Linked DNA regions of Chlorobaculum parvum NCIB 8327. The protein of the gene in region 1 interacts with the protein of each later gene in a pairwise test. Links are inferred from orthologs where the notes say so. Each region holds a gene or a part of one and is shown in the gene's direction. Other genes may lie near its edges.

Region 1 (6,464 bases):
AATCTCGGCCTACAACACCAAAACCGGCCAGCCGGTCACGCTCGTTTACATGCTGCTCGAGGGAATCAACGACGCCCCTGAAGACGCGCGAAAACTGGCCCGTTTTGCAAAGCGGGGCTTGTGCAAAATTAATTTGATTGATTATAATGCAATCGTTAATTTAAAGTTCAGGCCAGGTTACGGCAGCGCAAAATCCATGTTTATCGAGCGTTTGCTGGATGCCGGTCTGCACGTCACCGTCAGAAAAAGTCAGGGTGCTACCATCAACGCCGCTTGCGGCCAGTTAGCCACCAGGTCGGGTAACGACGGGGCGAAGCCGTAGGACGCCGCAAAGACATGTCATGCTTGCAACTCTCCGGAGAAACAGCTTCAACCGGAACGCATGAGACCTTCTTAACCGTGTCCCGCAGTAATTTTTAACACCGGCACTTCTCATCATGGATCTATTCAGCTTCTTGCCCTTCCGAGACGAAATGGTCAAGGTCTATCATGGCCTGACAAGCAATGCCACCCACACCTCCGATAAACCAGTCTTCGCCGAGCTCAAGGTGCGTCACTACGCCGCCCCTTCAAACGAGGTCTCCGAGGTCATTGTCAACAAAGTCGAAAGCTGGGTCGGCTGGGATCTCAAAAGCGAGAAAACGGCTGTGGGCGGCATGAAGTCGATCCGCGCCGAAGTCTCATCGTTTGCTCTGCTCGGCATGAAGATCGACGTCACCTTCGGGCTGATCGAAGAAACCGATGTCAACGGCCTCAAAATCACCACGGTCAACGCCAAAGCTCATACAAGAATTGATGCCAGGGGCGATCTCGGAGAAAGCCGCAGAATGCTGCGCATGATGCTCGCTTCGCTCGATTTCGAGTTCAGACCGCAGATTCTCAGCGAAGACGACTATGTCCTGCGCTCCCTCGATCCGAAAAACTCTTCCAGCGCCTTCCAGCAGCTCTTCGACGAAACAAAGCTCGAGCACCGCTCAAGCAACCCGAAGCCCAAAGCCATCGAGCTGAAGAAGCCTGCCAAACAGTCGATCGAACTGAAAAAACCCTCGAAACAGACCATCGAACTCAAAAAGCCTGCCACCAAGCAGACCATCGAGTTCAAATCATCCCGCAACGGCGGAGAGACGGCCAATGCGCCCGAACCCATCTCCCCCATCCAGAACGGCACTCCCGCGGAAACTCCGGCATCAACTGGTCAGGAAGAGGCTAAAAAGCCATCACGACCGAAAATTACCGTTGTCTCCCTGAAAAAAAATTCATAAAGGAAAGCGTTTCATGAGAGTAATCCTGTTGGGCGCACCAGGCGCAGGAAAAGGAACACAAGCACAATACATATCGGAAGCATTCGACATTCCCCAGATTTCAACCGGCGACATGCTCCGCGCCGCCGTCAAGGCGCAGAGCGAACTGGGTATGGCCGCCAAGAAAGTTATGGATGAAGGCGGTCTCGTGCCGGACGACATCATCATCGGCCTCGTCAAGGAGCGCATCGAAGAGGATGATTGCGCGAACGGCTGCCTGTTCGACGGCTTCCCCCGCACCATCGCCCAGGCAGACGCCCTCAGAACCGAAGGTATCCGCATCGACAACATCATCGAAATCGACGTTCCCGACGAAGAGATCATCAAACGCATGAGCGGTCGCCGTGTGCATCCTGCTTCGGGCCGTACCTATCACATCGTCTTCAATCCTCCGGCCGTCGAGGGCAAGGATGACGTCACCGGCGAAGACCTGGTGCAGCGCGACGACGACACCGAAGAAACTGTACGCAAACGCCTCAAGGTCTATCACGATCAGACCGAACCGCTGGTGGGCTACTATCGCAATCTCGCCATTGAAGGATCTGATGATGCGCCGAAGTACAGCTGCATCAACGGCATCGGCCAGGTCGAGCAGATCAAGCAGGATATTATCGCTGCACTGAAGCAGTGATCGCCAAACAGAGCATCAGGAAAAAAGCCAGTTGTTATGACTGGCTTTTTTTGTTTATATGACAACGATCGAACTCTCTTTTTGCTGATGAAACATCCGCTCTTGAACAACCTCCTCGATGCGCGCACAGGTTTACGTTGAAAGAATCTATCGGGACGAACCGTTCCTGTTGTCGGTGCCAGAGGCGCTGGAAGAGCGTCTGCAGACCGGTTGTCAGGTGCTGGTGAAGCTCGGGGGACACAGGGCTTCGGCGTACATCGGCTACGTTGCGTCTCTGGATGAACAGCCAGGCGAGAATGCGGTAGACGGCGAGGTGCTGGACGTGCTCAACGACGGCAGGCCGGTACTGACACCACAGATGATGCGGTTGGCGCTCTGGATGTCGGATCACTATGTCGCCCGGCCCGTCGACTGCATCACCACCGCCCTTCCCGCGCCGCTGCGGAACACGGTCGACGAGGTGATCGAGCTGTGCGATTTCCGTCTGGAAAGCCCGGAGTCCCGAATTAAAAGCACCGATTTGCGCCGGAAAATTCTGCAGATGCTGAGCCGCGACAAGCGCCTGACCGTTCGGCAGCTCCGCAAACGCCTCGGCAGAAAGGGGCTCTACTCCACACTTGGCGAGCTCGAAAGAGGCGGGCTGATTAAAATCACCAAGCGCTTTGCTGAAACAAAGCCGAGAACCGTCACGGCATGGCGGCTGAGCCCCACGCTCCCCGAAGAGCCAGAAAAACTGATCGCCCGCTCGCCGCGAAAGCGCGAGGCGTTCGAGCTGCTCTTCGCTGAACCCGACAAGCCGCTCCGGGCCGAGGAAAGCGGCATTTCGAGAGCGGTACTGAACGGACTGGTCGAGCTGGGGCTGGCCGAAAAAGTCGAAATCGCCGCGCCACTCAAGGAGGGGCTTCGCTTCGACGAAGTGCAGAAGGAGATCACCGCGCTCAGCCGGCACCAGCAGCAGGCGCTCGACGCGCTGACCGGGTCGCTCGAAGAGGAGCGGTTCCGGACGTTTCTGTTGCACGGCGTGACCGGCAGCGGCAAGACGCTGGTCTATATCGAGCTGCTGCGCCGGGTGCTCGACAGCGGCAAAACAGCTATCGTACTCGTCCCCGAAATCGCCCTCACCCCACAAACCGCGGCCCGCTTCCGCCACTATTTCGGTGATGAAATCCAGATCATACACAGCGCCATGAGCGATCAGGAAAAGTACGAGGCGTGGCAACGGCTCAGTACGGGCAAGGCGCGCATCGCGCTCGGCGCGCGCTCGACCCTGTTTGCACCACTGGAGAATGTCGGAGCGATTATCGTGGACGAGGAACACGACGGAGCATACAAGCAGGATCGCACACCACGCTACCACGCTCGCGACACGGCGGTGATGCGCGCCATGTTCGAAAACGCCATCTGCGTGCTCGGCTCGGCCACACCATCGTTCGAGTCGTACCACAATGCCGTCGAAAGCAAATACGCCCTGCTCGAACTGCCCGAACGCATCGACCAGGCACAAATGCCCAAAATCGAGCTGGTCTGGATGCCCGGCAGTCAGCGCGTCACGCCGTCGATCTCCGGAGCGCTGTACGACGCAATCCGCGAACGCCTCAAGCGCGACGAGCAGGTCATCCTCTTGCAAAACCGCCGCGGCTTTGCGGGCAGCCTGCTCTGCCTCGAATGCGGCCACACCCCGCAATGCAGCCACTGCAACATCCCGCTGGTCTACCATTCGACCGACCGGACGCTCCGCTGCCACTACTGCGGCCACATCGAGCCGTTCCGCGAAACCTGCCCCTCGTGCAAATCCGGCAATCTGTTCTACAAAAGCAGCGGCACAGAGCGCATCGAGGAGGAGCTGGGTGAACTGTTTCCGGATGAGAAGATTTTGCGGATGGACATCGACACCACCTCTACCAAAGACGCCCACGCCACGATTCTGACCGCCTTCCGCAACAAAACCGCTCGGATTCTCCTCGGCACCCAGATGGTGGCCAAGGGGCTGGACTTTCCGGACGTCACGCTGGTTGGCGTGCTGATGGCCGACATAGGCCTGAACCTGCCGGACTTCCGCGCCTCGGAGCGCATCTACTCGCTGCTGACGCAGGTGTCGGGACGAGCAGGACGAGCATCGAGACCTGGCGAAGTGCTGCTTCAACTCTACAACCGCGACAACGAGCTGTTCAGCCACGTACTGAAAAGCGACTACCGGCATTTCTTCGAAGCCGAGATGCTCACCCGCAAAGAGCTTGGCTATCCGCCTTTTTCGAGACTCATCAAGTTCGAGTGCTCCTCACCCTCCGAACAGGCCGCCGAACGCGGCGCAATGGCGCTCCGGGAAAAAATCGAACCGGTCGTAACCGAAAAGATCGGCACGATTCTCGGCCCCGCGCCGGCAGGTATGATGAAAATGAAAGGGCGGTTCCGCTTTCAGCTCATCCTGAAACTCTTCGGCGTCCGTTTGCCAAGCTCGCTCCTCAGACAGGTACAGTACGACGCACTCGGCCTTTTCCGAGGTGACAACCTGGTCATCACCGTCGATGTCGATCCCCAGCATCTTCTGTAAAACGCTTTTTTTGTCGTAAATTTCTGCGAAACCGGTTACAACGCAGAAATAATCAACCCGAAATCCATGACAGAGTTTCAGTGGAACACCAGTTACCTTAAGTCGCATTGGCTCAAAGCCTCGGGCGTGATTCTCGTGCTGCTTTTGCGCTATCTTTACACCCTGCTCTTTCTGTACGGATTCGTCCACAAGATCATGCACGGCTGGATGTGGGGCGACATCCTGACCCAACACTTCACCGAGCGGCTGGGCGAGCTACGGATGGCTGCGGAAACCGCTACCGCCGGTTCTTTTGAGGCTTCTGTCGCCGCATTCCAGGCTTCCTATCTGGCGCATTTTGCCATTCCGATGGTCATGCCCATCGCCTGGATCGTTACCATCGGCGAACTGATTATCGGCGTTGCGCTGCTGCTCGGCGTCACAACCCGCATCAACGCGGCATTCGGGCTCTTCATGTTGCTCAACTTCGCTGCTGGTGGTTACTATAACGAAACCATTCCGCCGCTCGTTATCATGTCCGTACTGTTCATGGTTCTGCCCACCGGGCAGTGGTTGGGACTTGACCGATCGCTTCACCGGAAACATCCGAATTCAATGCTCTTCAAATGATTCACGCCCCGAGACAACTGCAACAGGAACGATACGCTACGCCCTCGATACGCTTCACGCTGCTGCTCCTGCTCGTCATGCTGATGACACCATGCGGAATCGGTTATGCGCTCACCGAAGAAGAGACCGCGATACTTGATGCAGCCGACAGCGCATACCTGTCGTTGAAGTACGAAAAAGCCGACTCGCTCTACAGCAGCCTTCTGCCCATCGCGCCAAACTCTGCGGCTCTGTACTGGAAACTCGCCCGCCTGAACATCAGCATGGCCGAGGCCATCGACCCGGATGAAAAGGAGCGACGCATGCCATTTTACACGAAAGCGGTCAACTACGGCCGGAGAGCGGTGCAAATCGACAGCACCAACGCCAGTGCCCACACCTAGCTGGCCGCCGCCCTGGCCGTAAAATCCGACAAGCTCGGATCGAAAGAGAAGCTGGCGCGAGCCGCAGAAATCAAACACGAGCTTGACAAAGCACTCGCGCTGAACCCGAACGACGACGTCGCCTGGTCGATGCTCGGCTCATACAACTTTCAGGTCTCCAATATCGGCTGGTTCAGCCGCTTCATGGGTGGGACGTTTGTAGGAAAAATGCCAGAAGGAAGCCGGGAGAAAGCCGAGCAGGATTTCAAAAAAGCGATCAGCCTCAACCCGAGAGTCATCAGGCACTACCACGAGCTCGCGCTTCTTTATCTTGAGGAAAATCGGGACAAAGAGGCGCTCGACATTCTCCTTGCCGCTGAAAACAAACCGGTGCTTATGAAAAGCGACATCAGGCGACTCGACGAAATCAGGGAGCTGATCCGGAAGCTGAAGAAAAAACTGGATGATTGATGTAAAAAGGCGGTTCATGAACCGCCTTTTTACATTAGCCTGGATTTCAGACCCTGAAATCCTCTCACTCCTTCTCAACCCGTTTCAGCAGATCCTGCACCCCAAGGTGATAACTGTCGGCGCCAAACCCTCCGATCACTCCGACACAAACCTCTGAGATGACCGAGGTTCGGCGGAACCCTTCACGCTTGTGCACATTGGAGAGATGCACTTCAACCACAGGCATGATCACGGCGCTGATTGCATCACGCAGGGCAATCGAATAGTGCGTCAGTGCACCAGCGTTGAGCACCACGCCGGAGCAACCGCCCCGGTCTTCAAGCTCGAAGAGCTTTTCCAGCAACGCACCTTCGTACTCGGACTGAAAAAACTCGAAGGTCACCTCTGGAAACGCATCAGCAAGGCCACGGTTGATGTCATCAAGCGTCAGGCTACCGTAGATCTCCGGCTCGCGTTTGCCGAGTCGCGAAAGATTCGGGCCGTTCATCACCAGAATGGAGACGGGTTTCATGGCTGCTCCGTGTTTCGATTAGAGGATG
Region 2 (4,511 bases), 960 kb from region 1 along the record:
AGCACCATTCACAAACAATCCGCGCCCGGAACCAAAGAGATCGTTGCAGGCCACATCAGCGGGAACGAACGCATTTGCAAAATCGATGCTGGGGCTCTTAATTACGTGCAGATATTGATAACGGCGTTTTCCTGAATCATCGCGGGGGCCCGACCGCCGCGACCAAGAATGCTTGCAGCCATGCTTCAGTCCAGCACCATCCGCGACCTCAAATCGCACGTTACCGGCATTCGTCCGGCAGGCCAGGATGTCTCGATCATCTCCATGCCCTGCCCGGAAATCGCCGCGACCGCCCGGCCGGGAAACTTCGTGAACATCAAGGTCAGCTCGTCGGATCAGCCGTTGCTCCGTCGGCCGTTCTGCATCCACAACGTTGAGGGTGAAACGATCGAGGTGATGGTGAAAAACGTCGGACGCGGCACGGCGATGCTCTGCGAAGCCTCCTGCGGCGACAACCTGCTGGTGCTCGGCCCGCTCGGCAACGCCTTCGGCACCGACCCCGGCGAGTTCGATACTGCGCTGCTCGTTTCGGGCGGCATTGGCACCGCGCCGATGCGCTTCCTCGAAACAACGCTCGCCGCCCAGGGGACTCCATTCGCCAATCTGGTCGGCGGCCGGAGCCGCACCGACCTTTTGACTGCCGGGCTCTCGAACGTCAGCACCGCGACCGACGACGGCTCGGAGGGATTCCACGGCAACGTCGTGCAGTTGCTCGATCGTCACCTTGCCACAGAAACGGATGGCCAGCGTATCAAGGTCTTCGCCTGCGGCCCCAACCCGATGCTCAAGGCACTGGCCAATTTCTGCAAGGAGCGCGGCCTTGCCTGTGAACTGTCGTTGGAGTCGATCATGGGCTGCGGCATCGGCATCTGCTATGGCTGCATGGTCGAGCTCAAGAACGCCGATGGCGAGAAAGAGAGCATCCTGCTCTGCCGCGAAGGACCGGTCATCGACGGCACGCGCTTTACGGCCTGACTTGAAGAATACGGAATAATCATGTAGCTTGACGCTCAAAGCAACCGAACTCTGCGTCCTCAATAGCGCAGAGGCGCACGTCAAGAGAACCGAAAATCACGCACACCATTATGGCACGAGGCTTGAACAAAGTAATGCTGATTGGCCACCTCGGCAGCGACCCGGAACGCCGCGAAACCGCATCCGGCCAGACCGTCGTCAACTTTAACCTTGCCACCAGCGAAGGCTACAAAGACAGCACCGGCAACTTCCAGGAGCGCACCGAATGGCACCGGATCGTAGCCTGGGGCAAACTGGCCGACATTTGCAGCCAGTACCTCAAAAAAGGCCGTCAGGTCTATATCGAAGGCCGCCTGCAGACCCGCTCGTGGGACGACGCCAAAACCGGCGAAAAGAAATACACCACCGAAATCGTGTGCAGCGACATGCAGATGCTCGGCGGACGTGATTCCGGCGGTGGCATGGGCGGCGATTCCTATTCGCAGGAACGGCCATCCTACTCCCGCCAGCCGAAACAGGAATCGTCATCCGGCGATTACGGCAACCGCCCCGCGTCGAGCGGAGCACAGGAGTTCGAAAAGGACGACCTGCCCTTCTAATCAACGACCGACCTCTGTATTGAACCCGCATGGCTGACCTGAAAAAACAGATCGCATCAGGCAAGATCGAGCCGGTCTATTTCTTTCAGGGACCGGAAAGCTGGCTCAAGGAGGAGATCGAAACGCAACTGAAAGCCTCGCTTTTTCCCTCGGAGAGCGAGGCCGCGCTCAACACCATCATGCTCTACGGCCCGGACGTCACGCTGGGCCAGATCATTTCGGCAGCCTCGGAGTACCCGATGTTCACCGAAAAAAAGCTGGTCGTCGTCCGGCAGTTCGACAAACTCAAAAAGGTGACCGGCAAAACCGAAAGCCTGCATCAGGAGGAGTCGCTGGTGCGCTACCTGGCAAACCCGGCCTCCTTCGCCGTGCTGGTGCTCGATGCTGAGCAGGTCGACAAAAAAGAGCTTGAGAAATTCCCGTACAAACAGCTCAAGTCGTTCCGACATGACTTCCCGGCGGTCAAACACCCCGATGTCTTCGCCGCCGAACGGGCCCGCGAGGCGGGCTGGGAGTTCGATCCAGACGCCCTCAAAACCTTTGCCGGTTACATCGAACCCTCGTCTCGCCTGATCTGCCAAGAGATCGAAAAGCTCACCCTCTACGTCACCGACAAACGCACCGAACGCCGTATCACCCTCGACGATGTCTGCCAGTGCGTCGGCATTTCAAAAAAATACAATGTCTTCGAGCTGGAAAAAGCACTGGTCGGCAAGAACCTCCGGCTTTGCAGCGGCATCGCCCTGATGATTATGGAGCAGGAGGGACAGAAAGAGGGGCTTATGAACATCGTGCGCTACTTCACCACCTTTTTCCTGCGCATCTGGAAGCTCCAGACCCCCGGCCTGCAGCAGCTTTCGCTCAAAGACACGGCGGCAATGCTCGGCATGTACGGCCGACAGGAGTTCTTTGCGAAAAACTATATCGACTACGCACGGCGCTTCAACCTCGCCGAAACCGAGCGAGCCCTCCACGCCCTGCGCAATGCCGATGCCGCCCTCAAGGGCATCGTGCAGTCACCGGACGACAAATTCACCCTGCTGAAAATGATGCAGGAAATTCTGGGATGAGGGGGAAGTTCGGCAGCGGACTTGGTGGACAAAATGCGCGGGAGTACAATCCCGCATTCAGGAGGGCTTTAGCCCGACGGACATTCAACCTCCTCTATTTTCTTCAATTGCTCCGGCTTTCAAGCCGGGGTGAACCATGCCAGCTCTCACCCTTCATAGCCACCCTTTTCGCTGATACCACTGTAGCGTTTCAGCCACGCCCTCGGCCAACGACGTGGGCGCAACAAACCCCAACTCCTTTTCGGCTTTTTCGGAACTGCAAACCCAGTAATCCTGCACCAGCTCGGCGGCTTTGTCGCGGTTAATCAGTGCCGGACGACCACTCAACTTCGCGAAGGCTTCAAGCACCGAGCCGAGGCCGAACACCAGCGGCTTGGGCAGATTGATGCGCACGAGTTTCCCGAAACCGAGCACCGGCCGTGCGGCCTCGATCACTTCACTCCAGGCGTATCCACGCGGCGAGGTGATGAAATAGGTGCTGCCAGCGCCGGCCTCTGAACGGAGCGCACGCAACATTCCCTCAACCAGATCATCGACATGAATCATGCTGAAACGCTGTCGCACTCCGGAACCCGCCGAGAGCAGATACCCCTTCTTCATCATGGCAAATACTTCCAGAATGTCGCGATCTCCCGGCCCGTAAACCGCCGGAGGACGAACGATGGTAAGCGGCACCGCTCCGGCGTGGCGCAGAGCAGCTTCTTCGCCGAGCAGCTTGCTTCGTCCATACGCGCTGACAGGAGCAGGACTATCAGACTCCCTGACGCCGGGCGATGGCGACTGGGCAGGCCCCGCAGCAGCAAGCGAGGAGACAAGCAGAAAACGCCTGAGCCCCGGATTGTGCCGTTGCACCGCACCGAGCAGGTTTTCCACCGGCATCACGTTGCCCGAGATAAAGCCCGCTTCATCAGCCGCCTTGGTCAGCCCGGCCAGATGGATGATCGAATCGACGCCCGACACCGCCCTGCCGAGTGCTTCGGCATCATCGTAAGCGGCTCGAACCGTCTCGACGCCGTTCCGGCCAGAGGCGGCTGAAAAGGATGCGCTTTCGGGCCGAAGCAGCACCCGGACACGGCACCCTTCGCCGACAAGCCTGTCAACCATCCTCGATCCGATAAACCCGGTCGAGCCTGTAACCAGAATCATTTCATCCATACTTTCCAAAGGCTGTTTACAATCGTTACCAGCTCCCCGCCCCAATGCGGCCAGCAAACGGACGGGTTCTTTAGCCAAAGAAAAAACATAGGGCGCTTTACCGGAAAAATGAAAATTTTAATACATTTCTGTTTCATAGCAGAATCCGCACTCCCCGAACGGCCTGGCCGAATACGACTTTGCGGAAACCAGCTTTCATCAATTTCAAGCGCTCGGCGACAACGTGGGCGTAAAACCGCAACCTGTGGAAAAAGCTAAAGATATATTCAAGAAGTGCGTTGATTTCACCCTCGCCGACGAAATCAAGGCCCAGGGCCTGTACCCATTCTTCCGCCCCATCGACGATACCGATGGCCCGGTTGTTTCTTTTGATGGCCGCAAGCTCGTCATGGCTGGCTCGAACAACTACCTCGGCCTCACTTCCGACCCAAGCGTCAAGCAGGCCTCGATCGACGCCATCAAACGCTACGGCACCAGTTGCTCCGGTTCCCGGTACATGACCGGCACGGTCAATCTCCATGTCGAACTCGAAGAGCAGCTCGCCGACTTTTTTGAAAAAGAGCGATGCCTCTTGTTCAGCACCGGCTACCAGACCGGCCAGGGCATCATTCCGACCATCGTGCAGCGCGGCGAGTACATCGTGTCGGATCGTGATAACCACGCCAGCCTCGTGGCCGCATCGGTCATGGCTCAGGGCGGCGGAGCCAACCTC

The links. The genes of interacting proteins can lie anywhere in the genome.
Region 2: the proteins of priA (region 1) and CPAR_RS01395 interact in binary tests that used the Escherichia coli proteins (3 or more experiments, as listed by UniProt). The link is inferred for Chlorobaculum parvum NCIB 8327 from one-to-one orthologs.

What each region holds. Positions count from the first base shown.
Region 1 is NC_011027.1:1,242,064-1,248,527, forward strand. What follows is about bases 1,668-4,766. They hold priA (replication restart helicase PriA), read left to right. Parts: upstream 1,668-2,050; coding sequence 2,051-4,483; downstream 4,484-4,766. Other genes in these bases: adk (adenylate kinase), read left to right, coding at 1,668-1,932; CPAR_RS05740 (DoxX family protein), read left to right, coding at 4,550-4,766. Outside these bases: 23S rRNA (adenine(2503)-C(2))-methyltransferase RlmN, read left to right, coding at 1-322; CPAR_RS05725 (hypothetical protein), read left to right, coding at 438-1,262; more of adk, read left to right, coding at 1,276-1,667; more of CPAR_RS05740, read left to right, coding at 4,767-5,092; CPAR_RS11150 (hypothetical protein), read left to right, coding at 5,089-5,475; CPAR_RS11155 (tetratricopeptide repeat protein), read left to right, coding at 5,545-5,925; aroQ (type II 3-dehydroquinate dehydratase), read right to left, coding at 5,990-6,436; ATP-dependent protease ATPase subunit HslU, read right to left, coding at 6,455-6,464.
Region 2 is NC_011027.1:282,855-287,365, reverse strand. The notes cover bases 1-2,829. They hold CPAR_RS01395 (single-stranded DNA-binding protein), read left to right. Parts: upstream 1-1,085; coding sequence 1,086-1,574; downstream 1,575-2,829. Other genes in these bases: CPAR_RS01385 (NAD-dependent epimerase/dehydratase family protein), read right to left, coding at 2,798-2,829; holA (DNA polymerase III subunit delta), read left to right, coding at 1,604-2,644; CPAR_RS01400 (dihydroorotate dehydrogenase electron transfer subunit), read left to right, coding at 181-975. Also shown: more of CPAR_RS01385, read right to left, coding at 2,830-3,799; CPAR_RS01380 (aminotransferase class I/II-fold pyridoxal phosphate-dependent enzyme), read left to right, coding at 4,044-4,511. UniProt on the Escherichia coli protein: Plays an important role in DNA replication, recombination and repair. Binds to ssDNA and to an array of partner proteins to recruit them to their sites of action during DNA metabolism. Acts as a sliding platform that migrates on DNA via reptation.